2 regions of the Lysinibacillus sp. FSL P2-0066 genome follow, and region 2 is predicted to be linked to the other one. Evidence: predicted binding sites of a transcription regulator. Region 2 holds the regulator's gene; the other holds the start of a gene.
What was found. The regulator LexA, encoded in region 2, represses DNA repair genes until DNA is damaged. The targets are predictions, from matches to a motif close to CGAACATATGTTCG.

Region 1: the regulator LexA is predicted to act here: its motif matches at 7,720-7,733, upstream of MKZ14_RS18520 (DNA repair exonuclease).

Annotation. Positions count from the first base shown of each region.
Region 1 is NZ_CP150202.1:3,723,705-3,741,800, forward strand. It holds gene MKZ14_RS18500 (peptidylprolyl isomerase) at 95-1,075, shown strand; gene MKZ14_RS18505 (HAMP domain-containing methyl-accepting chemotaxis protein) at 1,137-2,441, opposite strand; gene yhaM (3'-5' exoribonuclease YhaM) at 2,607-3,542, opposite strand; gene MKZ14_RS18515 (AAA family ATPase) at 3,539-6,427, opposite strand; gene MKZ14_RS18520 (DNA repair exonuclease) at 6,432-7,646, opposite strand; gene MKZ14_RS18525 (YhzD family protein) at 7,904-8,089, shown strand; gene MKZ14_RS18530 (enoyl-CoA hydratase) at 8,142-8,924, opposite strand; gene MKZ14_RS18535 (rhodanese-related sulfurtransferase) at 9,062-10,033, shown strand; gene MKZ14_RS18540 (FAD-binding dehydrogenase) at 10,215-11,864, opposite strand; T-box leader at 12,268-12,509, shown strand; gene serA (phosphoglycerate dehydrogenase) at 12,673-14,286, shown strand; gene MKZ14_RS18550 (RNA polymerase sigma factor) at 14,393-14,887, shown strand; gene MKZ14_RS18555 (hypothetical protein) at 14,877-15,800, shown strand; gene MKZ14_RS18560 (HAD family hydrolase) at 15,845-16,633, opposite strand; gene MKZ14_RS18565 (DUF3006 domain-containing protein) at 16,765-17,013, opposite strand; gene MKZ14_RS18570 (MBL fold metallo-hydrolase) at 17,000-18,096, opposite strand, start outside.
Region 2 is NZ_CP150202.1:1,214,718-1,229,688, reverse strand. It holds gene MKZ14_RS05825 (recombinase family protein) at 1-386, opposite strand, end outside; gene MKZ14_RS05820 (LysM peptidoglycan-binding domain-containing protein) at 383-697, opposite strand; gene lexA (transcriptional repressor LexA) at 864-1,481, shown strand; gene MKZ14_RS05810 (gamma-glutamyl-gamma-aminobutyrate hydrolase family protein) at 1,587-2,309, opposite strand; gene MKZ14_RS05805 (prepilin peptidase) at 2,343-3,095, opposite strand; gene MKZ14_RS05800 (hypothetical protein) at 3,161-3,853, opposite strand; gene MKZ14_RS05795 (hypothetical protein) at 3,850-4,443, opposite strand; gene pilM (pilus assembly protein PilM) at 4,443-5,417, opposite strand; gene MKZ14_RS05785 (prepilin-type N-terminal cleavage/methylation domain-containing protein) at 5,530-5,976, opposite strand; gene MKZ14_RS05780 (hypothetical protein) at 6,033-6,326, opposite strand; gene MKZ14_RS05775 (prepilin-type N-terminal cleavage/methylation domain-containing protein) at 6,289-6,510, opposite strand; gene MKZ14_RS05770 (type II secretion system F family protein) at 6,634-7,839, opposite strand; gene MKZ14_RS05765 (type IV pilus twitching motility protein PilT) at 7,836-8,882, opposite strand; gene MKZ14_RS05760 (GspE/PulE family protein) at 8,893-10,557, opposite strand; gene MKZ14_RS05755 (G5 domain-containing protein) at 10,581-11,912, opposite strand; gene MKZ14_RS05750 (type II secretion system protein) at 12,442-12,924, shown strand; gene MKZ14_RS05745 (prepilin-type N-terminal cleavage/methylation domain-containing protein) at 12,905-13,351, shown strand; gene MKZ14_RS05740 (pilus assembly PilX N-terminal domain-containing protein) at 13,344-14,971, shown strand, end outside.

The sequences.
Region 1 (18,096 bases), 2.1 Mb from region 2:
TATAGGCAATACTCAAGGGGGAACCATTTTGTTTTTAAATCGTTTATGTTATAGTAAAAAATGGACGAAACCATGTTAGGAGAGAATATCCACTATGAAAAAGACAGTTTTATCTTTAACTCTAGCTGCATCTGTATTAGCGCTTGGTGCTTGTAGCGGCGGAGACAGCAAAGCAATCGTTACTTCTAAAGTGGGCGATATTTCAGTAGCTGATTTTAATGAAAAGGCAAAAGCTTTAACAGGCTCATATGTAATGCAGCAAATGGTGACTGAAAAAGTTTTAGCTGACAAATATGAAGTAACAGATAAAGAAATCAAAGAAGCTTATGACACTACTGCATCACAATTTGGTGATGGCTTTTCACAAGCGCTTGCTGAAAGTGGCTTAACTGAACAGGGCTTTAAAGATTCTTTACGTGTTCAACTTCTTCAAGAAAAAGCTTTAAAAGATCAAGCAATTAAAGAAGAAGATGTGAAAAAATACTACGAGCAAATGAAAACAGAACTAAATGGTCGTCATATTTTAGTAGCAGATGAAAAAACAGCAAAAGAAGTGATTGCAAAAATTAAGGGTGGCGCTAAGTTTGAGGACGTTGCAAAAGAGTACTCAACAGATACTGGTTCTGCTCAAAAAGGTGGAGAGCTTGGATGGTTCTCTGTAGGTTCAATGGTTGACGAGTTTAACGATGCTGCTTATGCTCTTGAATTAAATACATTAAGTGAACCAGTAAAATCTAGCTTTGGTTACCACGTAATTGAAATTACGGACAAGCGTGATGTAAAAGGCGTAGGTTCATTTAAAGACGAAGAAGAAAACATTCGTTCAACTATGTTAAGTAAACTGAACCAAACTGGCGAAGCTCAAACGATTCTTAAAGATATTGTTGCAAAGATGGCTAAAGATGCAGATGTAAAAACATCTGATAAAGATTTAAAAGAATCACTTAAATTCTTTACAACAACAAGTGAAGAACAAGCAAAAGCAGCTGAAGAAGCAGCTAAAAAGGCTGAAGAAAATGCGCCAAAAGAGGATTCCGAAGATAAAGCAAAAGATACTGACAAGGAATCTAAATAACTTAGAGACGAGTCTATACAAAAAAGAAGCACCTGATATATCAGATGCTTCTTTTTCTTCTCTATTTTACTTTAAATTGGCTAATTTCAGTTTGTAGGTCGTTTGACATTGTTTGAAGAACATTTGCAGCACTTGCTATTTCCTCATTAGAGGCACTTTGCTGCTCAATTGATAAAGCAATATGCTGTATGCCTGAAGATGTGCCATTCGCTATGCCAACGACTTCTTTTACAGCCTCATCTGTTTGACTTGTTTTCTCATTGACACGCAAGACAATATCCTTTACTTCCTTTGTACGATGACTTATCTGTTGCAAATCTACGACTATATTTTTAAAGGTATCGCCTGTCTGTTCAACAGATTCACGCCCTTCCTCCACAAACTGCGTCCCACTATTAATAGCATAAACAGCACTGGAGGTTTGGTTTAAAATATCATCCACCAATGTTCGAATATTATCTGCAGCTTTTCCAGATTCCTCTGCTAGCTTTCTTACTTCATCTGCCACTACTGCAAAGCCTTTTCCAGCCTCTCCTGCACGAGCTGCTTCAATAGATGCATTCAATGCAAGCAGGTTTGTTTGATCTGTAATACTTGTAATCAGCGCTACAATCGTACTAATTTCCTTTGATTTTTCACCTAAAGCATTCACAACTTCGGTTGATTGATGAACAGATTCATTAATGGTATTCATTTTCTCAATCGTTTGCTCAATTAACTGTAATCCTAAATCAGCCTTTTGGTTCGTTTCATTCGCTATTGAGGCCACTGCCTGTACAGCAGAAGATGCATGATCCATATCTTTAGTGATTAAATGTGCCGATTCAGATAATAAATCCATTTGCCTTAATTGTCCTTCTGCACTGGAGGCAATTTCCCCAATGGCACTGGAGATAGTTTCAACTGTTTGACTGCTTTGCTCGGTAATCGTTGTAAATTCCTTTGTAAAGGCTGATACATCTGTCGATGCTTTATTCGTCTTTTCAATGACCGTGCCAATTTGCTCTAACATATGATTAAATTCAGTAGATAATTGACCAATTTCATCTTTCAATCGATCATCAATGCGAACAGTTAAATCGCCATCAGCAGCCAGTGTCATAGCATTTAACACACGCTTTACACGCCTTAAGACGATATACCTTGTACATAACGAAATAATTACTGTGCCGATAAATAACGAAATAAATGTATTGATGACAACCCCTGCACTACCATTTAAATGCACTACTTTCTCGAATTGACGACTAACAAATTCTGAAATATGGGAGCTAATAAACAAGCTTATGCCAATTGCTAATATCATTTTGAAAATTAAACTTTTCCAAAACTTAATTTTCCGTGAAAAAAGTCCCTCTGTATCCATTACTTTTCCCCATTCCTATAATTTCTCTCTCTATTCTAAAATAAATATTCACATTGGTACAATAGTTAGGCACTACAAATAAATATATGAATACTTAGACTCAGAGAAATTAATAACGAATAGCTAGACAGCAATGTTAGTTTATGGGCTGATTTATACTGCTTTTTAAATAGTAGGCTTGTAGAATGAACGATTATCAAGAGGGAAGAGTCTCTCTGTAAATTCACCCGGTGTCGTTTTTCCTAATGCTCTTGTTAACATATTCATCTTTGCATCAATGTTATCAATATAATGCAAGATTTCTGCTTCCTGAATCATCGGTTTTTTCGGGCTACCCCATTCTTCTTTCCCATGGTGAGACAATACCATATGCTGTAACAGCATGACTTCCTCACCTTCAATTTCAAGCTCACTAGCAATCTTAGCAATTTCATTCACCATAATCGTAATATGGCCTAATAAATTGCCCTCCACTGTATACATTGTGGCAACTGGTCCTGATAACTCTACAACCTTGCCTACATCATGTAAAATAATTCCCGCATATAATAAGTCACGATTTAGTGTTGGATATAGATCAGCAATGGCTTTACCTAGTTTAAGCATAGAGACCATATGATCTAATAAACCTGACGCGTAGTCATGATGATTTTTTGTCGCTGCTGGAAAAACTAAAATGGCCTCTTGGTGTTTTTTTATAGCCGCTCTAGTAATTCGTGAGATATTTGGGTTTTTAATATCAAAGAAAAATTGTGTTAATTCTTCATATAGTTGTTCTTTCGGTGTTGCAGAGGACGGCACTAAATCATGAATAGCGATTCCTTCCTCTGGCTTTGCAACACGAATAGATTTGATACGCAATTGATTCTTTCCTCTATAGTCATGAATCTCTCCGCCAACACGTACAATGGCTTCCGCATGGTACATCTTTTCATGATCCTCATTCGTGTCCCATAGCTTTGCCTCTATATCCCCACTTTTATCTTGTAATAATAGCGACATAAATGGCTTTCCAACGGTTGTAACACCTTTTGTCGCTTGTTTTATTAATAAAAATTGATCAACTGCTTCTCCAACTTGGAGCGTCGTAATCCCTTTCATGTTGACGCCACTCCCCTTTCATTTGCTAATGCTCCTATATCGACAATCTGATCTCTCTGCCAATATTTGAGCATTGTATCATGGCAAGTAAAATATAAAATTTGACGTTCATATCCTACTTCTTTCATTAATTGTACCATTTTGTCTGTGCGGTTTCGATCAAAATGGACAAAAGGATCGTCCATAATCATGGGAAATGGAGCTGCGCTCACTAGGGTTTTTGCTAGAGCCATTCGCAATGCAATATAAGCTTGCTCTTTGGTAGCCTGCGACAACTCCACCATTTGATAACGTATTCCTGCAGCATCCTGTGCTACAAAATAACCTTCCTCATGAATCGAAAGTTTGTCATAGTTTCCTTCTGTTAGTAAACGGAATATGGCATTTACCTCTGCAAGGACATGAGGTAATTTTTCTTCGCGAAGACGGAATAAAGTTTCATGAATAGCTGTTGCCACAGCTTTTTTAGTTGCCCATTGCTCTATTAACTGCTGCAATTCTGTTTTCTCCTGCTCAAACTGTTGAAGCAATTGACCATACTTTTCATCATTTAATAGCTGTTCTTTTTCCATTAGCAAAGCGGCACGTTGTTCAAGACATTGGTCAATTTCTAATTGCAATGACTGCTGCTCTTGTTGTAAAGCAAATATGCCCTCGTTAACAGTGTCCTCCATCAGATTTTTCTTCTGTTGAAGATCGAGTGAAGATAATTGAGCCTGAACAGTTTGCAATTCTGTCTCAATTTTTCTTCTCTGTTCAAATTGCTCATGCATTTCATAATAAGCCTGTTCATTTTGGATTTTTGCTTCACTGAATAGCTCGTACATTTCAGCTGTATAACGATCCATTCTTGATTGTCCACCTTCTATTTTTATTTGGATGTTGGCTAGCTGATCTTTTGCATGCTGTGCTTGCTGCTGATGCTGTTGTGCTTCAAGGTAGGCTGTTCGTAAATGCATATAAATTTCCTGTTCATCATAGGCTCCATCTAAAACCCGTTGAAGCTGCTCATAAATGTTGCTCTTTTCTACCTGTGTTTCTTGCAATAGACTTGAGGTACTGTTTCGTTTAGCTGCTAATTCTTGTACACCACGAATACGCATAAATAATTCGGGCATTAGCGTTCTAGCTATCGTTCCTTGTAAGCGATAACGCTTTAAAAAATGCTGGAGTGTCTGAGTGGCTTCTTCACTCTCTACCTCCGCTTGTTGAATTTTATATTCAAGAGAAGTGTATTGCTGCTCTTTTTCTTTCTGCTGTTCATTGATGTGTAACCAACGATCTTCATATCTTTGCTTCTTTAAAAGAACTGCTTGTACTGTCAATTCCTCCTGCTCTAACTCCCGTAGGAGGAAATTGTGCTCTTTATTAGTAGGTTCATCTGCTTGCTTAACATATCGAATAAACAAAAAGGTTAGCAATGATAAAACTGCTCCAATTAGGATTACAACTATGTTTTTTTCAAATACGCCATAAGCAAACGACATGAAACCAATCAGTAGTACAAGCCAGATAAAATAATGAGGCTGCTTCTGCTTACTGCGTTGCGATTTGGCAGCACGTAATTGCTCAAGCCTCCGCTTTTGTTGTGGCCACTGTGCTAAAATATGTTCTTCCTCGCTTGTTAATGACTCAAGCATTAGCTGCTGCTTCTGTTTGGCTATTGCATCTAACTCTTGGTGTACTTGATCGAGTGAACGTAGATAAAATTTTAGCTCCTCCTCGGCCTCCTCTAATTTACTTATTTGAAGCTGAAATTGTTGCTCCTGTTGGAGTGAAACTGTTTCGTTCAGAAGATTTTCTTGTGCCTCTTTGTCTGTTACACCTAGTAAACGAAACTGTGCTTCAATTTCTTGTTCGAGTAAAAAGAGATCATCCTGTAAATTTTGCTCCTTCACCATTAGCTGATGCCACGTTGCCTCTTTTTGCATAAGGTAAGCCATTTCATTAACCTTTTGCTCATCCACTGCTGCTATTAGTTTCTCCTGCAATGTTTGATGCTGCTCCTTTAATTGCATCAGTTGTTGACTTTCATGTAACAGACGATCCTTTATTTGTTCATAACGTCTAATACCCTCTGATGGAAACTGAACATGCTGATAATTGGTCATTGTTTGTTGCAAAGTCTGTTGCTGCTTGAGAAGAGGAAGCGCTTGCTTTTGAATAGTTAATTGCTGCCACTGTTGCTGTTGCTGTTTTTGCGTACCATATAGTTGTTCTAACTTTTGCTCGAGTAACTGTAATTGCTGTAATTTATCCTCAAAGGTTTGTATTTTTCCCTGTTCCTGTTTAATCGTCCGCTCCAGCTGCTTTAATTGCTCGATCTTTTGATTAATCAATGGCACTTTACCTGTCTTTTTAAACAACTCACTAGCCTCTTTATCCATTTTCTTTTCAAGGGTGGATAAATGCTGAATACCTGTTGTACCTGAGGCAAGTAGCAAATGAGTTAGCTCCTCTTCAGACATTTTTTCAATACCTTGTAGCTCATGCAGTGAAAAAGAAAAAATGGCTTCAAAGGATGCCCTAGAATAACCATATAAAAGCTTTCCTAACAGCTCCTCATGCCCCGTTGTACCATCCTCAAGATAGACAGTAACATCACCAACAGCTTTTCCTTTCACACGTTCAATTGTGCATTGACCATAAATTGGATGCAAAAGTGTCAGCTGACCCCCATATTTTGTCGAAATTTTCGGCTCATATTTGCGCTGTGTCTGCTGCCTTGTAGGGAAGCCAAAAAGCATTTGTAGTATAAACTGTTGAATCGTCGTTTTTCCTGCTTCATTTAAACCATAAAAAATAGTGACACCATCATTTAACGAAATGGAGATATTTTCATGCTTACCAAAGCCATAAATTTGGATTTTTTGAATTGTCAGCATGTAATCACGCCCTTTGAATTTCTTCTGCTAATAATGTCTGTGCACGATGCGTTAAGTTCTCAATATCCTTTTCACTAAGTGGCTCTATTAGCCTTGCCCCACCGGCATATTGGTACAAATCTTTTAAAATATCCTTCCATTCATTACTGTCCCACTGTTCCATTAAGCTCACAACGGATTGGGTAGTTGCGGTATGCTCATAAAATCTCGCGGCCTTTTGCAACACCATTTTTTGTACCCAACACATTGGCTCAATACCTTCCTCAGCCTCTCGAATAGTCTCTAACCATGCATCTACTGTTGCATGCTCAAATAAAGCTTCTGTTTGTTCGTCAATTTGTTGCAAATGAAGCTCTACTACTGATGCGCCAAACTTCTTTCTATTGGCTGTAATCGCTTCTGCACATCTCTTCAGCAATTCATTGGCGTGTACCACATCCGTACAATCCACCTCTATCGTGCTATAAACGACAGCAGAAGTAGAGATAAAATCAAGCTCAGTCGATGTTTTGGATAACGTCACATCATAAAAACCTTTCATTCCTTGTTCTTTACGATGTCGACTTTGAATATTGCCCGGATAAACAATGGGCGGGTTTTGGTGTAAAAGCTGTCGTTTATGAATATGGCCAAGCGCCCAATAATGATAGTTCTTTTCAAGTAACTGCTGTTTTGTAAAAGGGGCATACACATCATGTGTCGTATTGCCTGCCTCACTGCCATGTAGCATACCAATATGAAGGGCATGCTGATCATGCGCAGTTGGATAGCTTTCGATAACGGATTCCCTTAAATGACGTTCGGGATAACTAAAACCATATATATTCACTTGCTGACCACGTATTTTTAATTGAACTACACTCGTTTCAGCCGGTAATTCATAGACATTACTTGGTAAAGCAAAGCGTGTCCATGTGCCATTTAAATGATCATGATTTCCGTAGCTCACAATCACAGGGATATTGTGTTGAAAGAGCTTTTCCATTGCATCTTGAAATCTTCGTTGTGCTTGCAAGCTACGATTTTCACCATCATAAATATCCCCAACAATTAGTAAAAAATCAGGTTTTTCCTGAATCGCTTTAACGATAATTTTATCGAACGCTTCAAAAGTGCTTAACCGTATTTTCTTTAAAATGTGTTCGGGTAGACCAAATAAGCCCTTAAATGGACTATCTAAATGTAAATCTGCCATATGGAAAAAACGAATTGCTGACATCCAATCACCTCAAATAGTAGATAATTCTCTCTTTAGTGCAAACCAAAGTAATAATATGCTGATTAACCAATACCGAATATTTGTTCTATTTTATCATAATTCATGTTTGATGAAAAATGCTATTACGGAAAAAACAACATTGCCTCACTTTTTCCACAATTTTCGTAATTTATCAAAAAATCCACTAGTTTTACCGTGAAGTTTATAAATCTTCTATGTATAATAGAAATATATTCAAGTAAAAGGGTGGGGTCTGTATGGAGAATTATCGTTTTACAGCTTTTGAAAAAACAGGAGAAACATTATTTGATGAAACTTGGACTTTTGAAAATGATGAGGCTGCTAAACTAAATGGACAACAACAAATTGAAGAAAAAGGTGTTGCCGATAAAACTCATCGTCTTGTAAACGCTTCAGGTAAATTAATTTTATTCCATGTTTAGTGGCTAATAAAAGGCACGTAGTCAAGTGTTTGCTACGCGCCTTTTATTATTTTTATTTACCTACAAAGACAGGCGTTCTTTTCTCTACAAAAGCATGAATGCCCTCAATATGATCTGATGTTTTACGCATTGTAGACTGTCCCTCAGCCTCTAATGCTAAGATATTTTCTAGCTGTGGCATATTTTGTGCATGCAGAATTTTTTTCGTCGTAATCATGGAAGATATTGGGGATGCAAGCATTTTACCCACCAGCTGATCTGCCATTGCAAATACAGTGCCCTCAGGTGCAATATAATCAATTAATCCTGCATCTAATGCTTCTTTTGCTGTTAATACCTTCCCCTCCCATATCATTTGTTTTGCCTTAACAGTACCTACACGCTCCTTCATGAAGAAATGACCGCCACCATCTGGAATCAGTCCTATTCCAATGAAATTCATAGCAAGCTTACTATTTTCACAGGCTACAATAATATCTGCCCCTAGTGTTAGACTAAATCCTAAACCTGCTGAAGCTCCATGAACTGCTGCAATCACTATCATCGGTAGCTGATAATATGCCTTTACGATACGTGTCAGATAAACCATTGCCTCATCAATATTCAGCGGTTTGCTTTCATCTAGCATTGCTTTTATATCACCACCCGCAGAAAAGACCTTTCCTTCTCCACGAATAACAAGCACCTGAATATCTTTTTCCTGTTGTAGAGCTTCAAAGCATTCTGCTAGTTCACGCATCATAATATCATCCATAGCATTCATCGCCTGCGGACGATTCAACGTTAATGTTGCGCGACGTTCTAATTTTTCTAAAGTAATTGTTGAAAATTCCATCTCTATAACCCCCAAATATGAATAGTCATTCACTATATAATTCGTGTTTTTTTAGAAAACTCCTTCTCTCTAAGCAAAAATGCTCCTTGTTATGCTATATTAAAGGACGAATATTGAGATAAAGGTGGTAACGTATTTTGACACAAAAAGACTATCGTGTATTACTTTATTATAAATATATTACGATTGAAGACCCTGAAGCTTTTGCAGAAGAGCATCTAGCACTGTGTAAAGAGATAGGGCTTCTTGGTCGCATTTTAGTAGGCTACGAAGGTATTAACGGCACTGTATCAGGTACCATTGAGCAAACAGATGCTTACATGAGCCATATGAAGGCTGATGCTCGTTTTAATGATATTATGTGGAAAATTGATGAGGTTGAAGGGCATACCTTTAGAAAAATGCATGTACGTCCTCGTAAGGAAATTGTTCACCTAGGCTTAGAGCAGGATATCAATCCGTTAGAAATTACAGGTGATTATTTAACACCTAAAGAATTTATGGAACAGATGCAAGATGACAACACAGTAATCATCGATGCCCGTAATGACTATGAATATGATCTCGGTCATTTCCGAGGTGCTGTACGACCAGATATCGAAAACTTCCGTGACCTACCTGCTTGGATGGAGGCACATAAAGAAGATTTTGCAGATAAAAAGATCTTAACTTATTGTACAGGTGGTATTCGCTGCGAAAAATTCTCAGGTTGGCTAAAACGTGAGGGCTATGGTAAGAGCGTAGGTCAATTGCACGGCGGTATTGCTACATATGCGAAGGATCCTGAAGTAAAAGGTCAATTATGGGATGGTCAAATGTTTGTTTTTGACCGTCGTCGAAGTGTACCGATTAATCAGGTGGAGCATGTCATTGTTGGGAAGGATTATTTCACAGGGGAACCTTCTGAACGATATACAAACTGTGCAAACCCAGCGTGTCATAAGTTAATGCTTTGTGAAGAAAAACATGAGGCATTTTACATGCGAAGCTGTTCAGATGATTGTCGCCGTGCCGAACGCAACTTTTTCGTGGAGGAAAACGGTTGGACAAAGGAACAGGTTGAAGAACAAATTGCTAAGATTGCAGAGGTCCAACAATCAAATTGTTAATACTTAGAGAGATAATGCATTAAAGATAGTTTCCCTGTAGTTTGGGCAAGTAAGATTCCAAATCCATTCAATTTAATTCAGGGGATTATTTCATAGTCATTTGCAGCTCAAAAAATTCAGCATAGTGATCATCAATTCAAAAGAGCATCGTTTATCAAGACGATGCTCTTATTTATACACTTTATCCTTGTCCTAAATAACGTCCTACCTGGCGTCCACTAAATAAACACCCACCTACAAATGTCCCTTCTAAAGCGCGGTAGCCATGGACACCACCGCCACCGAAACCACTTACTTCACCAGCAGCATATAACCCAGGAATTGGCTGACCGTCCATACCTAAAACAGCACCATTTAAATTTGTTTGTAAGCCACCTAAAGTTTTCCTTGTTAGAATGTTTAAGCGAACAGCAATTAAAGGCCAATTTTTGGTATCTAAAATTTTATGTGGCTTGGCAACACGCACCCATTTATCGCCAATATAATTTCTTGCTCCATGAATAGCGTTTACTTGCAAATCCTTCGTAAACTTATTGTCCATTTCACGATCTCTTGCCAAGATTTGTTCTTTAATCTTCATGAAATCAAGTAGCTCATTCCCAGCAAGTTTATTCATTCCATCTACAAGTTCCTTTAGATCATGTGCAATCACAAAATCCTCTCCGTGATTTTTAAAAGCTTGGATCGGAGCCGGTGGGCCTGGTAAAATGCGTTTTAGAACATCGCTAATGCTTTTGTTTGTTAAATCTGGGTTTTGCTCTGAGCCAGATAAAGCAAATTCTTTCTCAATAATTTTTTCCGTTAAAATAAACCAGGAATAGTCATAACCAGTTTTTTGAATCGCCTCCAACGTACTGAGCGTATCAAACCCTGGAAAGTTGGGTGCATGAAAACGATTCCCCTCTGCATCAAACCACAGGGAGGAGGGACCAGGCAATATCCGAATCCCATGGTTAGGCCATATCGGATCCCAATTTTTTAACCCCTCTGTGTAATGCCACATACGATCACGATTAACAATGCGTCCCCCAGCGTGTTCCGTAATCTCTAGCATTCTTCCATCAACGTAAGCTGGCACACCACATACCATATTTTTAGGAGGTGTCCCTAATCGAGCAGGCCAATTTTTTCTTACTAAATCAAAATTTGCCCCAATACCTCCACTTGCCACAATCACAGCTTTAGCTTCGTAGGAAAATTCGCCGATCCCTAATCTGGAACTTTTTTCACCTCGATTAATAAAGGTTTCAGCAAGCACCGTTCCGCTAATTCCTGTAATCTCCCCTTCTTGCTGGATAAATTCATCCACACGATGTCTTGGCTTGAAGTCAATAAATCCATCTTTTATAGCCTGTTTCACTTTATCTACAAATGGCTTTACAATGCCAGGGCCTGTTCCCCAGACAATGTGAAACCTTGGTACTGAATTGCCGTGTCCTCCTGCTAACGAACCTCCCCGCTCCGCCCATCCAACAACGGGGAAAAACTTTATTCCTTTTGACTTTAACCAGTCGTATTTTTCACCTGCAGCAAAATCGACATAGGCTCTTGCCCATTTATATGCCCAAGAATCCTCATCATCTAAACGATCAAAGCCTGCAGTTCCTTGCCAATCCTGCCATGCAAGCTCCTTACTATCTTTAATCCCAAGCCTTCGTTGCTCTGGAGAATTTACTAAAAATATTCCACCGAACGACCAATATGCCTGTCCCCCGATTGAATTTTCAGGCTCTTGATCTACTAAAAGAACTTTTTTCTTTGCATCGATTAATTCACAAGCTGCGACTAATCCTGCAAGTCCAGCACCGACTATTGCAACATCATACTTCATTCTTACACCCCCAAATCCATATCCTTAACTAACATTCTTCTCTCACAGTCTATTTACCTTCTACTATTCATATTTTTGTCTAAAATGTGACAAACAAAATCGTTCGCTTTCTCGGATCCACACCATCGACAATTAGCATAAAACCTCTATTTTATTCCATTTAATTCCCATATAATTTTTTATTCTAAAACTGCACAGAAACCTGATACTATCGGACTTTTCAAATAGCGTTAGCGCTTTCATTGTACTCCCCAAAAAGACGAACAATAAAATAATATAATACATAAATTGTTCGTAATTGGTTATTTTTCAGACTTTTGAAGTCAATATTTTTAAAGTTTTTAAGAAATATCGTTGACAAAGGTGAACAATAGGGATTATGATGTTAACAAATTTAATCACAAAAAATATAACGACGGAGACACACTAGTCGCAAGAAAATCCATAGAGAGCTGATGGTTGGTGCAAATCAGTGATTTCTACGATAATAGTTCCACTCCTGAATAGATAAGCCGAACAACTTAAAAGTAAGCTTATCCGTCTCATGCACGTTACGCATATAGCTAAGACTGCCAGAATAAATTTTCCAGCAGTGATTAAGGGTGGTACCGCGAACCAAAGTTTATACAGCCTTTCGCCCCTTACAACACAATAATTGTGTTTGTAAGGCGTGGAAGGCTTTTTATATTGTTTTCGATTTAGAAAGGAGATTGTTTGCATGCTGTAAGATGTTCGAATTTTACAAATTTCAGACTGTCGTAGATAAAGCCACTACCAACCAATAATGATAAAAAAGGAGCTAATTATAATGACTACTGCAACAAAAACAAGAACTATTAACGTATTTATCGCTGATCTACTAAGTGAGGATGGTATTTTCCCATTACGCCAGGAACAAGATTTAGATTTAAACATTATTGTAGACACAGGACTAGCACCTGAAGAATTAATAGCTAAAATCGCAGATGTAGATGTATTACTTGTTCGTTCTCAAACAACCGTAACACGTGAAGTGATTGAAGCAGCTAAAAGCTTAAAATTAATTGGTCGCGCTGGTGTTGGTGTCGATAATATTGACCTTGCTGCTGCTACAGAACACGGTATTATTGTGGTAAACGCACCAGACGGCAACACAAACTCAGCTGCCGAGCATACAATTGCGATGATGACTTCACTTGCCCGTCATATTCCACAAGCTTTTAATACATTAAAAAATGGGAAATGGGATCGCAAATCTTATGTTGGCGTGGAGCTAAAAAATAAAACTTTAGGTGTTGTAGGTTTTGGTCGAATCGGCGTTGAAGTAGCGTATCGCGCAAAAGGTCAACGTATGAATGTAATGGCATATGATCCTTTCCTAACTGATGAACGTGCCAAAGAATTAGGTGTAACAAAAGCAACGGTTGAAGAAATTTGTGCAGCTGCAGATTTCATTACAGTTCATACACCACTTCTACCTGAAACTCGCAACCTTATTAATAAAGATAAATTTGCGATGATGAAAGATGGCGTACGTATTATTAACTGTGCGCGTGGCGGCATTATCAATGAAGACGATTTATATGATGCAATCGTAGCAGGTAAAGTGGCTGGAGCAGCTCTTGATGTATTTGTTTCTGAACCAGCAACAGATCATAAGCTACTGACTTTACCACAAGTTATCGCAACGCCTCACTTAGGAGCATCTACAATCGAGGCACAGGAATCTGTAGCGGTTGATGTATCAAATGACATCATTAAATTTTACAAAACAGGTACTGTAACAAATCCAGTAAACATGCCATCTATACCAAAAGAGCTTCTTGCACAAGTTGAGCCTTTCTTTGAATTAGCTGAAAAGCTTGGTTCATTCCTATCACAAGTGACAACAGAGCCAGTCAAGGAAATCAACCTATCTTATGCTGGCGAAGTAGCAAACTATGACGTTCGTCCATTAACTTCAAATGCGTTAAAAGGTTTACTGTCTAAAAATCACGGTAATCATGTCAATGATGTGAATGCTCGTTACTTATCTGAACGTATTGGTATGAAAATTAATGAGCACAAAACAACAACAGCAAAAGGCTTTACAAGCTTAATTACTATTGAAATTATTACTGCTAACGAAACGCACACTGTAGCAGGTACACTATTAAACGGTTTAGGTGCACGTATTGTAAAAGTGGAGGACTATGTTGTAGACGTCATTCCACAAGGCCACCTACTTTACATTAAAAATACTGACAAACCAGGTGCAATTGGCCGTGTAGCAACAAAGCTTGCAGAAAAAGAAATCAATATCGCGACAATGCAGGTTGGTCGTGCACAGGTTGGTGGTACAGCGGTTATGATGCTAACGGTTGACAATGTTGTAACAGAAGAAGATTTAGTATTTGTGGCACAGCTTGAAAACATTGATGAAGTGAAAGCCATTACCCTATAATTATCAACAACAAGAAGCAGGGAGTCTCTACTCTCTGCTTTTTCTTTTTGGTAAAATGATACTTTTCTAAAGGTTCTTCGTCTTTAAAGAAAAGGAGGTGCACAGCTTGAACATAGAAGAAATATTTTACTTACATAATCACACCATTTTTAAATACTTATATTACTTACTAAATGACGAAAAATTAGCGGAGGATTATACACAGGAAACCTTTGTCCGTTATTTGAAACATCACCAAACAATTAAAGAAGGGGCTGATCTCGCTTGGTTACGCTGCACCGCGCGTAACCTTGCCTATGATCATTATCGTCGAAAAAGGATTATTCAATTTGTCCCTTTTTTACAACAGCATGAAGAACAAACGTCACCTTCTCCTCATCAATGGCTGATGCAACGGGAAGATGCCAGGATACTATATCTTGCAATTCGCAAACTAAAAATTACCTATCGCGATGTGATTATCCTGCGCAAAATAGAGGGACTATCCATCGAGGAAACCTCCAATATTCTTGGCTGGAATGAGGGGAAAGTAAAAAACACATTAAAACGAGCACTCGTCGCTTTAAAAAAAGAGCTAGGAGGTGAAATGGATGAAGTATGATAAGAAGACATGGCAACACTTAGATGATTTAATGCTATCTGATCAGCAGGAAAAAAAATTATTACGCAATATGATAGAGCCTTTAGTAATTAATAAACAAACGAGAAAAAATAAATGGAAAATCCCTTCTGTATCATTGCTATTTATAGTAGTTCTTGCTTTATTAGTTTTATCTTTTGTTCAACGTCCTACTAATTCTCCTATGACAACGGATTCGTCAAAAGCAATCCAACGAATCTATTTAAAGGAGAATATAAACAAGGAAACCTTTATAGCAAAGGATTCTTGCCTTTATGTTCCTCAGCAATGCTATGCTCATTCAAAGGCTATCATACAGCTACAAAAAAATTTGGACAACGCTTCTCCTGTAACAATATCCGCTAGTCAATGGAAAAATGGTACTATCTATGATATTTTGATTCTCTATAATGACCGTACACAAGAGAAATGGAAGGTCCTCAATAACAAGATTTTCTTCAATGTTGAAACCAAGCAAGCCTTTCTAATTGAAGAATCAATTGACTCTCTACGCTATTTTTATGATGAGAAGCGGTCGACGAAACTTATTATGGGGAATATTTTCATCCTACTTACGCATTTCATCCTATGGATTGCAAAAAAAAGAATGCCTTATACAGAACGTCGCTTTTTCGCTGCGACAGTTGAGCATGCTATTGCCAATGCCATCATGCTCGTGTTGTTTGGAGGTATTTCATTTGGTATCTATCTTGTCCACCATACAATTCATGCAACAATTATTTATGGCCTTTTCTCACTCTACTCCTTTATGCAAATCTATTATCGTAAAAAGGCTGGTGAACCTAAGGGTTACTTAATTGCTAGCGCTCTTGTTCAGCTTTGTATAGCGATAGCTTTTACATGTTTATACCTTGGACTGAATGTCTATTTTTAATAAAAAAATGTACTGACTCCATGAAGGGTCAGTACATTTTTATACTATAGCTTATTTACAAGCTCCAACAACGCTGTCAAAGAATCCACCTCATAGGTAGGTGTCACAGCCCCGCTGGCGATATTGCTTTCACGATTAATCCATACATTACGCATTCCCACACGAGATGATCCTAAAATATCAGTATTAAGATTGTCGCCAACCATAATTGCCTCGTCCGCTGTAATACCTGCTTTCTCCATCACATACTCAAAAATAGATGCGTCCGGCTTACCTTTACCAAAGTCACCTGAAATAATAATATGATCAAAATATGGGGCAATTTCTGGTGTGATTTCTAGCTTTAAATTTTGCAAACTTGGTGCGCCATTTGTAAGCAATACAAGCTGATATTTTCCTTTTAATTCATCTAACACTGCAAAAGTATCTTCGTATAAAAATGGAGCCACTTTACGCTCGGCTACAAAGCGCTCTCCTAGCTCTGCTCCAAACGCTGTATCCTCAATCCCAAGAGCAGCTAACCCTTTTGTCCAAGCCGCTGCACGATAGCTAGGAACAATTTCCTTCATTTTTTGGAAGGAATCCGTCGAGTCGTCAAATGTTCCCCAAAGACCTTCAAATGGATTGATACCAATTAAAACCGTATAATCATATGTTTCATAACCCTCATATAAAGCACGTGCCTCTCGGCGAACAGCTTCCTCTAACTCAGCAGGATTCACATTATGTACAGTTGCTGCATAGTCACATGTTTTTTCAAATGCTGTTTTGACTGATTTTTTATCCCATAGTAATGTATCATCTAAATCAAAAATAATAGTATTTATCGACATTTTGTCCGCTCCTAGCTCCCGATTAATACTATTATTTTAGCATATTTTCAAAATATTTAGGATAACAAATTATACACATTTCCTCTAGCTAAAAACAAGCTGTGCATCAATTTCTCACAGCTTGTCATCTATTAATTATTTTTATTTCGTAAACGATTCATTAAACTCTGAATGTCTGCTCTTTTTTGTTGTGTTTCTTCTTGTAAAATTTCAATATGGTAAATACCATTTTTTTCTTCTATCTGAACACGATCACCTACTTGCACAGCCTTGTTTATGGCTGACTGCGAAATAATGAGTTGTTCCTCTTCTGCCGGAAACTTTAAAAAAACCGCATAGCCATCTTCAATACGGTCCAATGTGTATTTACTCAAGCTCACTTACAAGTTCCCCTTTCTCATTCCGTAATTGCGCAGCATCTCCATCGTTTAACCAAATTTGTTTAGTCGTCCATTTCAAATAATTTTGCCCTTCCCGCGCATTGGTTCCACTAGTAATATAAATTATTTTCCCTGGCTGTAAAGAGAGATTAGGGAAATTATAAACTTGATGCCCTTCAATTGAAATAAGCTGCCAACCTTTTAAAGATACTGCTTGTTGTCCACTATTTTTGATTCCTACTATTTCAGTAACTAGATCCTTGCTAACGATTTCAATAGCTGTTGTCGGTGCTACTTCTTTAGATGGTTTATTGCCCGTTTCTACTCTTGAAGTTTCCTTGCCATTCACCGCATAGTTTACCCCATCTGTGGACACCGTAATCGTTCCTAAATCTGCTGTGGCATAGATTTTGCTACCAATAGCCTGCAAACGATCCACTACTTCTGCATGTGGATGTCCATATTTATTATCCTCTCCATAACTTAATATCGTGACCTCTGGTTTTACAGCCTGAATGAATTCCTCCGAGCTACTTGTGTTAGAGCCATGATGTCCTGCTTTTAAAACGGTTGCTTTCACATCATACTGCAACATTTCCTTTTCTAATGCCACTCCCGCATCTCCCGTCAATAAAAAAGAGACATCCCCATAAGTCATTTTTAAGACAATAGAGGCATCGTTATTATCTGTAGCCTGTTCATTGGCATTTAAAACTTTCACATTTACATCCTTATCAAATACAATATCATCACCTATTTTTGGCACATGGTAAGGAATATTTTTTTCATCGATACGTGTCAGCATCTCTTCAAAGGTTTGCGATGTATGTACTTTTCCCGAATCATAAAATTGTTCAATCATCATGTTATCTAATACAGGAATAAGCCCCCCAATATGATCAGCATCTGGGTGTGTCGCTACCACAATATCAAGCTTATTTATTCCAAGTTCTTTTAAATAAGAAACAATCTGTTGTCCTGCGCCCTTCACTCCCCCATCTATAAGCATCGTTTTACCACTTGGTGATTCAATCAGTATAGAATCCCCCTGCCCCACATCAATAAAATGAACCTGCATTTCAT
Region 2 (14,971 bases):
ACAATCGCTAAAATTTCTAGCAGCATCGTGTCCATTTCATTTAATTGAACTGGGCCAGCATCACGCATAGAAAAAACATCCGTTGCTGATTTTTGTAATAAATGCAATACAGCCATTCTTGCATTGCCTCGTCCTAAACGAGTTTCATCTTGTACAAAAAGGGCATTAATGTTTTTATCTTTTATGAAATCAAGCATTTCTAGTAAGCCTGCACGTTCTACATCATAACCACTATGCTGATCTTTAAACACGCCCTTCACCGCATAGCCTTGCTCCTTAGCATAGCGCAGCAACTCTTCCTGTTGACGCTCTAATGAGGAGCTTTGTGTTTCTTTTTCAGTACTTACGCGACAATAGACAACAGCCGACAGTTGATTATTTATCATTGTTCATTTCTCGCAATTTCGATAGTATTGATGGGACTGGCTTGATCACTCACTACAGGAATTACTAGAGATTTTCCCGCTACAATTTTAATATCTGCTAGTTCATTTTCCGTTTTTACAAGCTTTATCCAATCATCAGTACTCATTTTACCACGATATTGCTCCGCTAACGACCACAAGCTATCCCCATGTTCGATTTGGATTTCTGCGTAACTAACTTTTCCTGGATCAGTAATGTAAAGGTATGCTGCAAATAGTAGGCAAGCTCCTAATAAAATTGAGATATGTGTGTTTTTCTTAAACCATGTCATAATCATTACCCCTTTTTAAGAATGTTTGTTCGGAATGTATGTTCTCATAATAAAGCGAACAAACGTTTTTGTCAAACACTTTTCGAACCTATGTTTGCATACATGTTCGCATTCTGTTATACTATCAAATAAGAAGATTGATTTTAGAAAAAAGAGGTGAGCACTCATGAAAAAAGTTTCGAAAAGACAAGAGGACATTTTAGCTTTCATTAAAGAAGAGGTACGAGCTAAGGGATATCCGCCATCAGTACGTGAAATTGGTGAAGCAGTTGGACTTGCTTCCAGTTCAACTGTTCATGGACATTTAGCTCGATTAGAACAAAAAGGCTTTATTCGTCGAGATCCAACAAAGCCACGCGCAATTGAAATTTTAGAGCCTGAAGAATCCATCCAAAAGCAACAGGTGATCCATGTCCCACTTGTCGGGAAGGTTACAGCTGGTTCTCCAATTACAGCAATTGAAAACATTGAAGAATACTTCCCATTACCCGATACGTACGGCACAAGTGAAGATCAATTGTTCATGCTAGAAATTATGGGAGAATCAATGATTGAAGCCGGAATTTTAGATGGAGATTTAGTCATTGTAAAACAAAAGGCAACAGCTAATAACGGGGATATTGTTGTAGCTATGACAGCTGAGGATGAAGCAACTGTAAAACGCTTCTTTAAAGAGAAAAATCATTTCCGTTTACAGCCTGAAAATTCTTCTATGGAACCTATTATTGTCGATCAAGTTTCTATTTTAGGACAAGTTGTAGGTCTTTACAGACGGGTACATTAACTATTAAAACAGGTTTTGAGGATTATGTTCCTTCTAAGAGCATGTATCCTCTTTTTTACGCAAAAAAAGAATCCACAGACGATTGGATTCTTTGTACAATGCCCTCTAAGCTTCCTTCTTAAATTTTATGCTAGCTTCAACAAAGGCTGAAAATAGCTTTTGAGCACTCTCATCTCCTGCTATGGCTAGTTCCTCAGGATGCCACTGAACAGCCAAGCAAAATGGCATTTCCTCATGAACTACAGCTTCGATAATACCGTCATTTGATTTTGCCGCTACTTTTAATTTTTCTGCTAATACATTCACCGCTTGATGATGAAATGAATTCACTGCTATCTTCTCTTGTTCAACGATAGTCGCTAATAAATTATCAGCAATAATCTGTACAGTGTGGGTAGCTACAGCTCTACCTGATTGCTGCATATGCTGGAGTAATTTAGTGCTAAAATGATCACTATCAATATCCTGATATAAGGTACCACCTAATGCAACATTTAGTATTTGAATCCCTCGACAAATCCCGAAAATAGGCATCTTTCGTTGGAATGCGGCTTCAATTATTGCTAACTCCACTGTATCTCGCGCGGGATGAATTTTTCCAAGCTTTAATGAAGGCTCAGCCCCGAACAGAAATGGGTGCACGTCATGACCCCCGGATAATAATAAACCATCTGTAAGGGCTAAAATCTGGGCTGCCTCTTCTTCTACTCCAATTGGAATAATCAGTGGAATTCCACCAGCATCAATAATACTTTTGCTGTAAGCAGCATTTAATCGAGAGGATAAATCATCCTCCACAAAGGCTGTAATACCAATAATCGGTTTCACTTGCTTCCCTCCACATTCTTGAAGATTGAACAATTACCAAAAGCCTAAATACCAATTGATTAATAGATCGCCATAGAAATAAACAATGACTGCGGCCAATGCAATAGATGGCCCAAATGGAATGGGTGTTTTTCTCCCTTGTTTGTTCTTCGATAACACGGTAATCCCGACAATCATACCAATCACTGCAGCTAAAAAAAGCGTTAATAGTGTATCAATCGTACCCAGAACGAGACCAATTAAAAAGAATAATTTAATATCGCCTCCACCCATGCCACCATTAGATAGCACAGCAATGATATATAATATGCCAAAACCGACGACAGCACCCACAAGAGAGTCCCACCAAGGTGTTAATGGTGACAGAACTCGTCCAATAGCTAGCAAAGGTAAAAAGAATATTAATACCTTATCAGGAATTAGCATATAGGCCAAGTCTGACACAACGATAATAACTAATAAGGAGATAAAAAAGAACGCTACTATCAATTCTATGCCCCAGCCTAGCTGCCAATAAGCAAAGGCAAATAATACACCTGTCATTAATTCTATGAATGGGTAAACCCAAGAAATTTTATTGCCACAACTCCGACATTTTCCTCCTAAAAATACATAGGACAAAACGGGTACTAAATCAAGCACCGTTAGTCGTCTCTGGCATGTCGGACAATGTGAAGGAGGATGTACAATCGATTCCTTCTGTGGTACACGTAAGCCAACTACATTATAAAAAGAGCCAAAGACAAGTCCAAATAAAAAAATAAAGATCGTATAAGCCATTTCCAATTTCATGTCCTCCTAAACCAATAGGCGCCCATACTAATGATGTATGGGGCGCCTATCAAAAAAGTTTATTGTTGTTCTTCGTAATAGAACGTCGTCACTTGCACTGTTGCCTTTAACGTAAGATCAGCATCTTTCTCTAGCTGTTCCTGCTCTCCAGGCAATTTAAATTCAATCTTATCGGTTTTCATGACACGCTCTAATTGTTCAATCTCCTGTAAAAAGCTTTCAAGAGAATTAAAATCAAGCGCACCCACCTCTAATATAAAAGTAATGAGCTTTAAATTTGCTGGTAAAGAGTCCTTCGAAAGAGAAGCAATCGGTGTAGTTGTCTCCTTGTTCTCCTGATTACCATTGACCTCTGCTTCAGCCTGCTCCAACATATTGAGGTCATTCGATATATCTGAAGGTGTTAAAGTGCCGTCCTCACCTTGAACAGTTAAAGACAGTATACGAGTTCCTGTCACCTCTTCAATCTCAGCTAAATCAAGAATAATCTTTTCAACGGCTCTTGTTGCAGGTAGCTTTTGTCTTAAGGCTAATATATTGATTGTAGGCTGTCCCTGCTCCTTGTCTAATTGAGCTAGTTGTTCTTTGACACTAGCTAATTCTTGCTGCACCTGCAACACATTACTCTCTTTTTCATTCACTTCATTCAATTTTGGTGAAAGCAAATAATAATACAGCGCAAATAAAATAGCAGCTATTAGCGCAAGTAACAAGATCATAGATGAATTTTTACTACTCGTTAATTTATTCATGAGCGTCGTCCTCCAGCTAAATACATAAAATCGATTGTCGCTGTAATGGACACTGAATAGCGCGGTACTTCTTTAAATTTTTGTTGGGGTGTTAACTCCCTTTGTTCACCTAGCTCTATATCAAAGTTTGAGACAGTGTTAATTTGAGCGTCTGTAAAATAGCTACTCATTAAAAGCCGCTCCACATATTTCGATATATCTGTCATCGTTTCAAAATCCACTTCAATATTCACCGTATTCTCTCCGAAAACGTAGCTACGTAAATAGGAATGGGTTGGTAATAAAGTTTTCGTTTCATCAATCAACGGTGTTACAGGATAAGAAACACCTTGAATAAATGTCACAGACTCTTCCAATGAACCCTGATCGACACTTTGTCGTGCATCTAGCTCTTGCTGCAATTGATCAAGCTGTGTAGTTAATGCCTGTTCCTCTGCAGTCAATCGTGACAATTCACTTTTGGATGTAAAAAATAAAAAAAGTAAATAAGCTACAATAAGTCCCACAATGACAATCACCAAGCTGTAAAAAAGCTTGGGGGAGGTTGTTCTTTTTTCAAGTTGTGGTAAGAGGTTTATATCTGGAACCATTAATGAACCTCCTTCAAAGCTAAGCCAAGCAACGTTGAAAATTCTCGTTTAAAGCGAGGAAATGATTTCTCAATCTTTTTCCCATCGACAACTCTTAGCGGTGGTTCTAAATTAGAAGCAAGTAAGTTTCCAATTGATTTCAATAGTGGGTTATCGCCAAGCATGATAATTTCATCCACTGCTTTTTCACCTTTATGTAAAGAAAACTTAAAGAAATTCATCATCCGATCAATCTCTAGAACCTGATCCATTACGACCATTTGATAATTCTCTGCTTCGCCATTATAGATAAATTGATAGTTAAACTCATTCTCTTTCTTTCCCTGCCATTGCGTCATATCTACTTCAATGGATTGATAGCGCAAAAACTCCACTTGGCCATTGGAAAAAATACTGATAGAGAGCTCATTAATCGACCATTCCGCAATCAAATACGTTTTATTAGGCACTAATAATGACATATGCTCTAATAAGCGTATATTGCAAAGCGCACGAATATCGGCAGCTTCCGGTTCTAATGAAACATCTAGCAGCATCCCTACCATTTTCGTTATCTCTTCAGAAGGCGCAGCAAATAAGATAGCCTTGCCATCCTCGGCATCAGCATCATAAACATCAATTAAAGGGTCTTGAAATGGTAAATGAATGGAATGTCCCAATTCCATTTCAGCATATCCTCGTAATTCCTGAGGCTTGACATCTTTAGGGTGCTCAAAGTTTTTTAATAGAACCGTCGTATCAGGGACAAACATACGGACAGCCTGTTTTTTCCCTGTCCATTTCATTACTTGCTCTTTAATCACCTCAAAAAGAGCTACCTCATCGACGATTGTTCCATTTTCAACGATTCCAGCTGCTAAAGGGTATTCATAGCCCTGCCACTGATTAGGCTCTGGTCCTTTCGCCACAATCGCACGCAGCACATAATCCTTCAGTTCAATCGAAACATGCGACTTTCTTTTTCTCTTAAACATGTGAAAAGACCTCCTTATCCTATTCAGTATAAATGATTTTTTCAATTAGTCATCCATTTCCCAGCCAGAAACGCAAATTTTCTTGCGCTTCTGAGTGGGTTGGGAGGACTGATTATTGCGTTGTAGTAACGCCCGCCTTTGTCAAGTTAGTATTTAAATTAGTTTCAGTTATAGCATTTCCATTAAGATTTGTTTTATATTCAGATAATTTTATATTTCCTAATCTTGAGTAGGTGATTGTCCATACTTTACTTGTTTCATTATATTCTACTTGATCACCAGACTTTAGCTCTATGCCATCCACAAAAGGTTTTAACTCAGTATTACTACATGTATTATCCACACAAGCACCATCTATATAAGCGATTTTTGCACCTGCTAGAATATTAGAAGCTTCCGCTAAAATTGCACGGTCCTTCGACTTATTAATAATATTACCAATTGCAGGTACAGCGATTGCTGCGATAATTGCTAGAATAACAATTACAGCTAATAGTTCAACTAATGTTAAACCTTTCTCATTTTTCAATAGTTTTTTATTTTTCCATTTTTTTAACATAATGAAATCCTCCTTAGTAGTTTTATATGAAGTGTGTGTACACGCGCTTCTGAACATTATGGCGAAGCTGCACAATCTCGCCCAATACATTTGCCACTCGTTCCTGTGCTGCCCTTTCGGATATCGTCCGCTATATGCTGTAAGGTGGCATTATCAAAATTAATATATTTGCCATTGCTGTAATAAATCGCATGTGCATTGAAATAGTAGGTGCCCTCGATAAATTGGACATTGGCATTCTGACCTTCTTTATCTGCCTCTAATATTTTGCCTGCACTGTCTAAATAACCATCAGATACTAATTTTCCCACTTCAACGATCTGCCATTGATCGGCGGTTGGATGCTCCATAAAATAGAACTGCCCCAGCATGAATGACATTGATGGCATCTGCCTTTAATGCCTTATAACGTGAATTATCAATGACATTACTTATAGCAGGAATTGCGATGGCAGCAACAATAGCTAGAATAGCAATGACTGCCAATAACTCGACTAATGTCAAGCCCTTTTCGTTCTTTCCCCTAATTTCCATGTCCAGTCTCTCCTTTAATACTTAAACATGAAGAAATCTACTTACCGCTTCCTTTTGTTAGCAAATCTAAGTAGATATTTTCCATTAAGCGGAACAAAAGGGCATCCATAAATATTGTAAACATTACATATTTTCATATAGTTGGAACATTGGTAAGAATATAGCCGCTACAATGACTCCTACAACTAGAGCCAGTACCACAATCATTAAAGGCTCAATTAGTGACTTCATGGTATCGACTGCACGGTTTACTTCCTCTTCATAAAAATCAGCAATCTTTTCAAGCATGTAATCCAAGGACCCTGTTTTCTCGCCAATTGAGGTCATTTGTGTTACAAGCGGTGGAAATAGCCAGCTTTTTTCAAGTGGCTCTGATAATGTGCCACCCTTTTCTAAATTATCGCGAGCTTCCAGTACTACTTTACCCATTACCGGATTACCACCAACCTTTTCGACAATTGTTAGGGCTTGTAAGATTGGTACGGAGCTGCTAAAGAGTGTTGACAAGGTTCTTGTCATTCTCGCGATAATATCCTTTTGTAACAGCTGTCCAAAGATAGGCATGCGAAGTAGAAATACATTGACGGCATAATGAAACTCTTTATTATTTTTATAGAAATAGTGTAGGCCCACTACTAATACCAATAGCCCTAAAATCACAAGGTACCAAAACTGTATGAGCCAATCACTAATACCCACTACAATGACCGTTATTAACGGCATTTCCAAATTCATTTCCTTAAATGCATCCATAAAGGTTGGCACAATGAATACCATTAAAAACATACCAACCACTAGAGTTAAAAGCGACAAAATCGCTGGATAGGTCATAGCAGATTGAATTTTTTTCTTAATGTTATATTGCTTCTCTAGTGTGCTTGCAAGACGATCTAATGTATCGTCAACGTTTCCTGTAGCCTCACCAGCACGCATCATATTGACAAATAGCAATGGGAACACTTTTGGGTGTTTACCTGCTGCATCTGAAAATGCCATCCCATTTCGAATATCCTCTTCAACCTGCATCAATGCTCGCTTCAGTGGTTTACTCCGTGTTTGCTCACCCAAAATATGGGTTGCTTCAACGACAGGAACGCCAGCACGAATTAATGTCGCATATTGCCGACAATAAATAACGAATTCCTGGTGCTTCACTTTTGTACCAAAAGCAATATCTTTATGTAAAATGCTATTTGATTCTTGAAGTTCTCTTGCATTAATTCCTTGTGCTCGAAGCTTTTCCATGGCCACCTTTTTATTCGGTGCCTCGATAATACCCTTTTTAGGTGCTCCTGTTTTGGTACGACCACTATAACGAAATATCGTCAACTATAATCACCAGCGTTCATATATGGTCTTGCATCCTCTAGTGAAATCTTACCTGTCGTAATTAGGTGCTGCATCGAATATTCCAATGTGTGCATACCCAAAGCTTTACTTGTCTGCATCACACTTGGAATTTGATGAATTTTTTCGTTACGAATTAAATTTGAAATTGCAGGTGCCTGTACTAAAATTTCTGTCGCAGCAATACGCCCTTTTACATCCTTACGTACAAATAAACGCTGAGAAACAATACCTTGTAGTACATTCGCAAGCTGCACACGAATTTGACTCTGCTGATGCGGTGGAAATACATCGATAATACGGTCGATGGTCGTTGGTGCACTACTTGTATGAAGTGTAGCCATGACTAAATGCCCTGTTTCAGCAGCTGTAATAGCCGTTGAAATGGTTTCATAATCTCGCATCTCCCCAACCAAAATAATATCTGGGTCCTGTCGTAATGATGCTCGTAAGCCATTGGCAAAGCTCATTGTATCGACACCAATCTCACGTTGGTTGATGACAGACTTCTTATGTGTATGCAAATATTCAATTGGATCCTCTAACGTAATAATATGCTTAGATCTTGTTTCATTGATATGATCTATCATTGCTGCTAAGGTAGTTGATTTCCCTGAGCCTGTTGGGCCTGTCACTAATATTAAGCCTTGTGGTTTTTCTGCAAGCTTATATAACACCTGTGGCATATTGAGCGCTTCAATAGAAGGAATTTTAGCCTCAATTAAACGAGCTGCAATCGTTACTTCATTTCGTTGATGGTAAGCATTGACACGGAATCGACATTTCCCAGGCAATGAAAAGTTAAAGTCCGTTTCTCCCTTGTCCTCAAATTCCTGTTGTTTATGGACAGGAAGAATGACCTTTACCATTTCCTTTAAATCCTCTGTTTCAAGTGGGACTGTGCCATAATGCTCCAGTTGCCCATGGATACGATATACCGGTGGAATACCTTTTGTTAAATGAAGATCAGATGCTTTCTCTTCAAATGCACGTGTTAATAATTCGACGATTGAATATGCTGTCATTTTTTCACCCCTAGTCTGCACTTGCAACACGTAATATTTCTGATGTGGTTGTTTGGCCTGCTACAACCTTTTGTAATCCATCCACTAATAGGGTATGGTAACCCTTTTCTTTCATATAATCACGGAGGACGCGATCACCAACACGATTTAAAATCATATCCTTTATTTGGCGATCAACAGGGAGGATTTCATGAATCGCCATACGTCCTCTGTAGCCTGTATGATTGCAGGCAGGACACCCACGCCCTTTTTTACCATGTGTTACGCCTTCAACCCCATTGTCCTCAAGTATTTCAAGCTCACGAGTAGTAAATATATATGGTTCAGCACAATCACGACAAACTTTACGTACAAGGCGTTGCGCCATGATTCCTACAAGGGAGGAGGATAATAGAAATGGCTCGATTCCCATGTCATGTAGTCTTGAAATAGATTCGATGGCACTATTAGTATGTAGTGTACTTAATACTAAATGGCCTGTTAGTGAAGCACGTATAGCAATTTGAGCTGTTTCAAGATCACGAATTTCCCCTACCATCACAATGTCAGGATCCTGTCGTAAAATCGATCGTAACCCTACCGCGAATGTTAAACCAACTTCTTCTTTTACTTGGATCTGGTTGATACCATCTAACTGATATTCCACAGGGTCCTCAACCGTAATAATATTGACGCCTTCTTCATTTAAATGAGAAAGTGCTGCATATAACGTAGAGGACTTACCTGAGCCTGTTGGACCAGTAATCAGCATCATACCGTTTGGATGGGCTATCATTTTCCTGAAAAGTGCTTCATTACTTGCACTAAAGCCTAATTTATCAATATCATTGGCTGAATTGGTTAAATCTAAAATACGCATTACTACCTTTTCACCATAGACTGTTGGTAGGGTAGCTAAACGGATATCGACAGGTCTAAAATTAACATTGGTTTTAATACGTCCGTCTTGTGGAATACGATTTTCTGTAATATTTAAATTACCCATAATTTTAATACGAGCCAATACGACATTTTGCATGTGCTTTGGCAAGGATCGCTCAGTACGTAGCACACCATCAACTCGATAACGGACACGTAGTTCTGTTTCTTGTGGATCAAAATGGATATCACTTGCGCGCTGTGCGACACCATTGGCTATGATTTGATTCACTAAACGAACAATAGGTGAATCCTCATTCTCGATTTCCTCTTGTGTTTCCGTACTAGTCGCAGCCAAATCCAACATTGCCGCATCCATTGATTCCTGTAAATCATAGTACTTTGTTATCGTCCGATATAAATCATCTTTTGCTGCAATACTTGTCTCGATTTGACAGCCTGTCGTCATACGAACTTCCTCAATGGCGAAATAATCCATGGGATCTTCCATTGCAATAAACAATTTATTTTTTTCTTTACGAATCGGCATAATATTTGTCCGCTTCGCCAGCTCCGCGGGAATAAGCTGTAATAATTCGGGACTAATTGAAAACTGGTTCAGGCTGATATGAGGGATACCAAGCTGGAATTCTAAAACCTCAATAAGCTGCTGCTCTGTTAGGAAATTTTCTTTAATAAGGAAATCTCCAAGCTTCTCATTTTTCATCTTAGTAGTTAATGCGTACTCGAGCTGGTCAGCAGTGATAACACCTGATTCCACCAGTAAATCCCCTAAACGTTTACGCCCTGGCTTCATTGCCATAAACATACCTCCAATCGTTATGGACTTGTTTGTACAAAGTTACCACCCTTGTCATAGTAGCCATAGACAATTTCTGGTCCATCTTCTTGCTTTGTTTCCTCTGGTGTTGAAGGTTTCACGTCAGGCAAGCCATTGCCATCTAAATCCACTTCTAAATCAGGATCAGATGCACCTGCGCCTACATTTTGAGTAGGTGTTGTGATCGTAACGGGCGCCTGCGAAGAACGCGTAACAATTCGATTTTGAGGTGCATAATAATCCCTACTGATGAATTGTTCTTCTGTTGCTCCGTTCTCTACAATAGAACGATAAACCTCGACTCTTGAACCCTCTTTACCCTCTTGCTCTACTCGTTCTTGTCCAGCCTTTAAATCCTCCGAATAGCGATAAATAATGCGTGGTTTCACAATTTTATCCTTGCTAACACGTACTGTTATGTTCTTGTTTTTCGCGGCTGCAAAAACTTCTATCTTTAATTGATTACCCTCTATAGATGCTTTCAGTTTACCGAGCTGTTCAGACCGATTAATAAATTGTAAGTCCTTTGCTAATGCTGCATTGATATCTGCCTCAATCCCCTGCTGTAAATAGCTTGGATTTACTTCCTGCGAATGTCTTTCAAGAATTTCGTAATCCGTTTGAAGAATTACACTATATAGCATTGATGCCACAAAATCTAAACCTGCATCATTGACAACCCCAGCCTGTTCACCTAAAAGTGTAAGCAACGAGATGGATTGATTTGGAACTAGATTTACATCATTTAATAACGGAATGATTTTCGCTACTCCTTGACTATTAGCTGGTAGCTCGGCAATTTGAAAGGCAATCCTTTCCTCAGCTTGCATGAAATCTTCATTAATAACGGCTTCAACCTTATGCTCCTTCAAATAGCTGGCTTGTAAGATTAATTTCTGTAGTGTTTTATCTGTATCCCAAACACCTGCTTCATCTATTTGCTGTGTAATCGCTTCATTAACGGTAATAGGAATGGGAATATGAACAATTTTCTCTTTTCGCCAAAATGCATACCATGGCTTTTTTGTTAGCATTTCAAACTGAGAAATCGCTGTGGCTATATCAAAATTAAATTGTTTCGGGTCAATGGTTTTTGAAATTCCATCACTAACAATTTCTACTTCCGAGCCTTGCCATTCTGAAATTGCATTTTGTAGCGTAGTTGCTAAATCTGCTGTTTTCACATCATTGATCTCCATCCCTCCAATGGTTGAAGATTTGGGATCTTCTTTAGCGAAGACTATGTCTTTTAGCACAAATGACGGAACAAAAAATCCCACAATTAGAACAATTACCAAAAACAAGCTAATTATTTTTATGTATGTTTTCATCCACATCATCCTTTATTTAACTTAGTGGTTTTTCTATTTATATACAAATGATACTACAATTATGGTATTCTGACACTACCAAAATGCAACTTTGTTCTGATTTTGATTAGATAATTCATATGAAAATTCAAAAATAATTCAATGATTAGTCACAAAGAACCATATATAACCTTAAATTTCTTTCGATACATTTTTAGAATTTGTTATAATAGCCTTAATCAACTATTATAATTCATTATCTTCTTGAACTTACTTACATATTAGGAAATTTTTATTTTATAATAAACTGAAGTTAACTATATCTTTAGCATTAAAAACAATTATGATATTTAGGAGGTTTTACACACCTTGTATGCAATCTATGTTTATGAATACCAAATCATGAAAGATTTATTAGTCTTCAAACGGCTGATAAATCATTGCTCTGAGAAGTCCTCATTATAAATGAATGGGCAAAGATACAAAAATCGGATTTTCAAAACAGATCAAACTATTGATATATCAATAGTTGTATAGGGAGGGAATTGATTTGATAAAACACTTTAAAAACAATCAAGGCATGACGTTGATCGAAGTTGTTGCCGCCCTTTTAATAATAGGCATTGTGTTAATTTCATTTTTTGGCTTGCTCGTTCAGTCAAATAAAACAACGCACAAGTCAAATGATATTATGGATGCTACTTATGCGGCACAAAAAAAAATGGAGGAGATTTATAATTCGTCTGGAGGGGCTGATTCTTATGATGATTTAGCAAGGGGCTATACATTGGATGAAGAGAACCCTGGAACGTCCTTGTCTTCTCTACCGACTAACCAAGTGTATAAATATCTACCACATGAAGAAGATCGTTTTACTTACAATTTAACATTAGAAACATTTCCTGAAAATGACACTTATAAAAATGCGGTTTATGTGCACCTAGAAGTTATTGAAAACAGTACAAACAGCAAATCCACTATGGAAAATGTGTATATACTAGGGGGTGCAAAAGATGAAATGGCTCCGAAATAGCAAAGGCCTTACATTATTCGAAGTGCTTACAGTCGTTGTTATTCTTGCCATCGTATCCATGCTGAGTATTAGTATTGTAACAACTGCTACAAAGCAACAACTCGAGCAAAGTACACATAATCGTGATATTAAGGATATATCCTTTGCTTTAAAAGTAATTACGAAGGATTTTCGGAAGAGCGATGTCCTTAAAACAACAGACCCTCCGACAGAACTACACACATTACTGTTAGGTGAAGAAATTGTATCAACTTATAGATTAGAAAATAACCAAATTATTCGAAATTCAAATGGTAATGAAGAAGTCATAGCATCTGGAATCTCCATATTTACGATCCGCGGAGGCACTATTGTAATTATAAGCGAAGATGGTCAAACAGTTACAACAGATATTACTCAAAGGAAAGGAGAGGAAATTAATGAGTAAACAAATTAAAAATCAACGAGGTTCAGCGCTTGCGCTTGCGTTATTTTTAGTTGTGATTATCTCAATCCTTGGTATTTCTTTACTCAGTGTCTCTTCTAACAGTCTAAAACAAGTAGATTACGAGAGAAAAGATCAGGCTGTCTTTTATATTGCTGAGGCTGGGGTTAATTTAGCTAAAGAGGAAGTAAAATTTAAATTAAGAAAAATTGAAGATGACGCAATTCAAGAAATGACGAACTGGATTACTGATCAAAATATTTATCGTAAAGCTAATAAATTACCAAAGCTAACAAAGCAAGTGGCAATGCAGCATTATGTAGATGTTGTTCTAAAAAAGGAATTTGATAAAGCAATTGATGAGGGTTATTTTTCTGACACATCATTTACTATCTCTCCAGGCAAAATAGCCTCTATTAAGCTACAACCGACAAGTGCAGATTTTAAAGTCAAAATCATTTCATCTGGGATAATTGATTCCACTAGGAAGCGTGTAGTTGATCAAGAAATCAAACTTAGACCATCCCTATATATTAATTTAGGTGACGGTGTGGAGGAGGAAGATGGCGACGGAAGTGGTACTCCACCTACTGTACCTGGTGGTTGGGAAAATCATACGGTTCTGACATCTGGAGATATTGTATTTAATAGTAGTGGTGAAATTCATGGAGATACATCTTTAAGGTATGGGAATGTTATTTTTAATAACTATTCAGGTAAAATCCTTACTGAAAACGGTTCAACTGGTGGAAATATAAATATGGATAGTACAAAACAGTCGATTACCCCTAAAAATCAACAACAAAAGAAAGAATGGCATTACCCTAAAACAATATTACCACCCCTTGCCATTGACCCAAAAAGCTTTTTACCGAATGATTTTTGGAAAAGTACAACGGATAAATTAAACCAGTTATCAATACTTCCATTATTACCAAAGTATACATTACCTAATAAAGTAGATCTAGTTTCTAATGGTCTATTATCAACTGAAAATCCTAATGGCGATTTGAAAAATAATGCAACATTCAATTTAACATCAGATACACATCTATCTAAAATTAGAATTACTTCCAATCGAACAATTACTATTAACGTAGACAGTGAAGTAAATTTATTAGTAGATGATTTTGATATGAATTACGGAACAATAAATGTCACAGGTGCTGGAAAATTAAATTTATATGTTAAAAAATTCACTGCACTTAACTCTGATAGTAATAAAGGTTTCAATCAAAATACTAGTGACCCTTCAAAAGTAAACTTCTATTACGTAGGCTCATCACAATTCATCTTAAATGGTTCTACACCATTTTATGCAACGTTATTTAACCAAAGTGCTAATATGTCATTGGGTGGGGACTCTAAAGTATATGGTAATATTATTTCTGGAGGAAGTAAAATTACTGTTTCTGGTAGTACACCTACTACAGGTCAATATGTTATTGCACCTAATGCAGAGTTAATTATAGATGGTAGCGCTTCTATTAGAGGTTCAGTTGTAGCTGACTCTATAAATTTCACTGGGAATGGTAGAATTTACAAAGGTTCTAATTTACCTCCCCTTCCTCCAGGTGTAGTGCCATCGGATGATTTCGAAGAATTACCTAATCCTGATGGAGG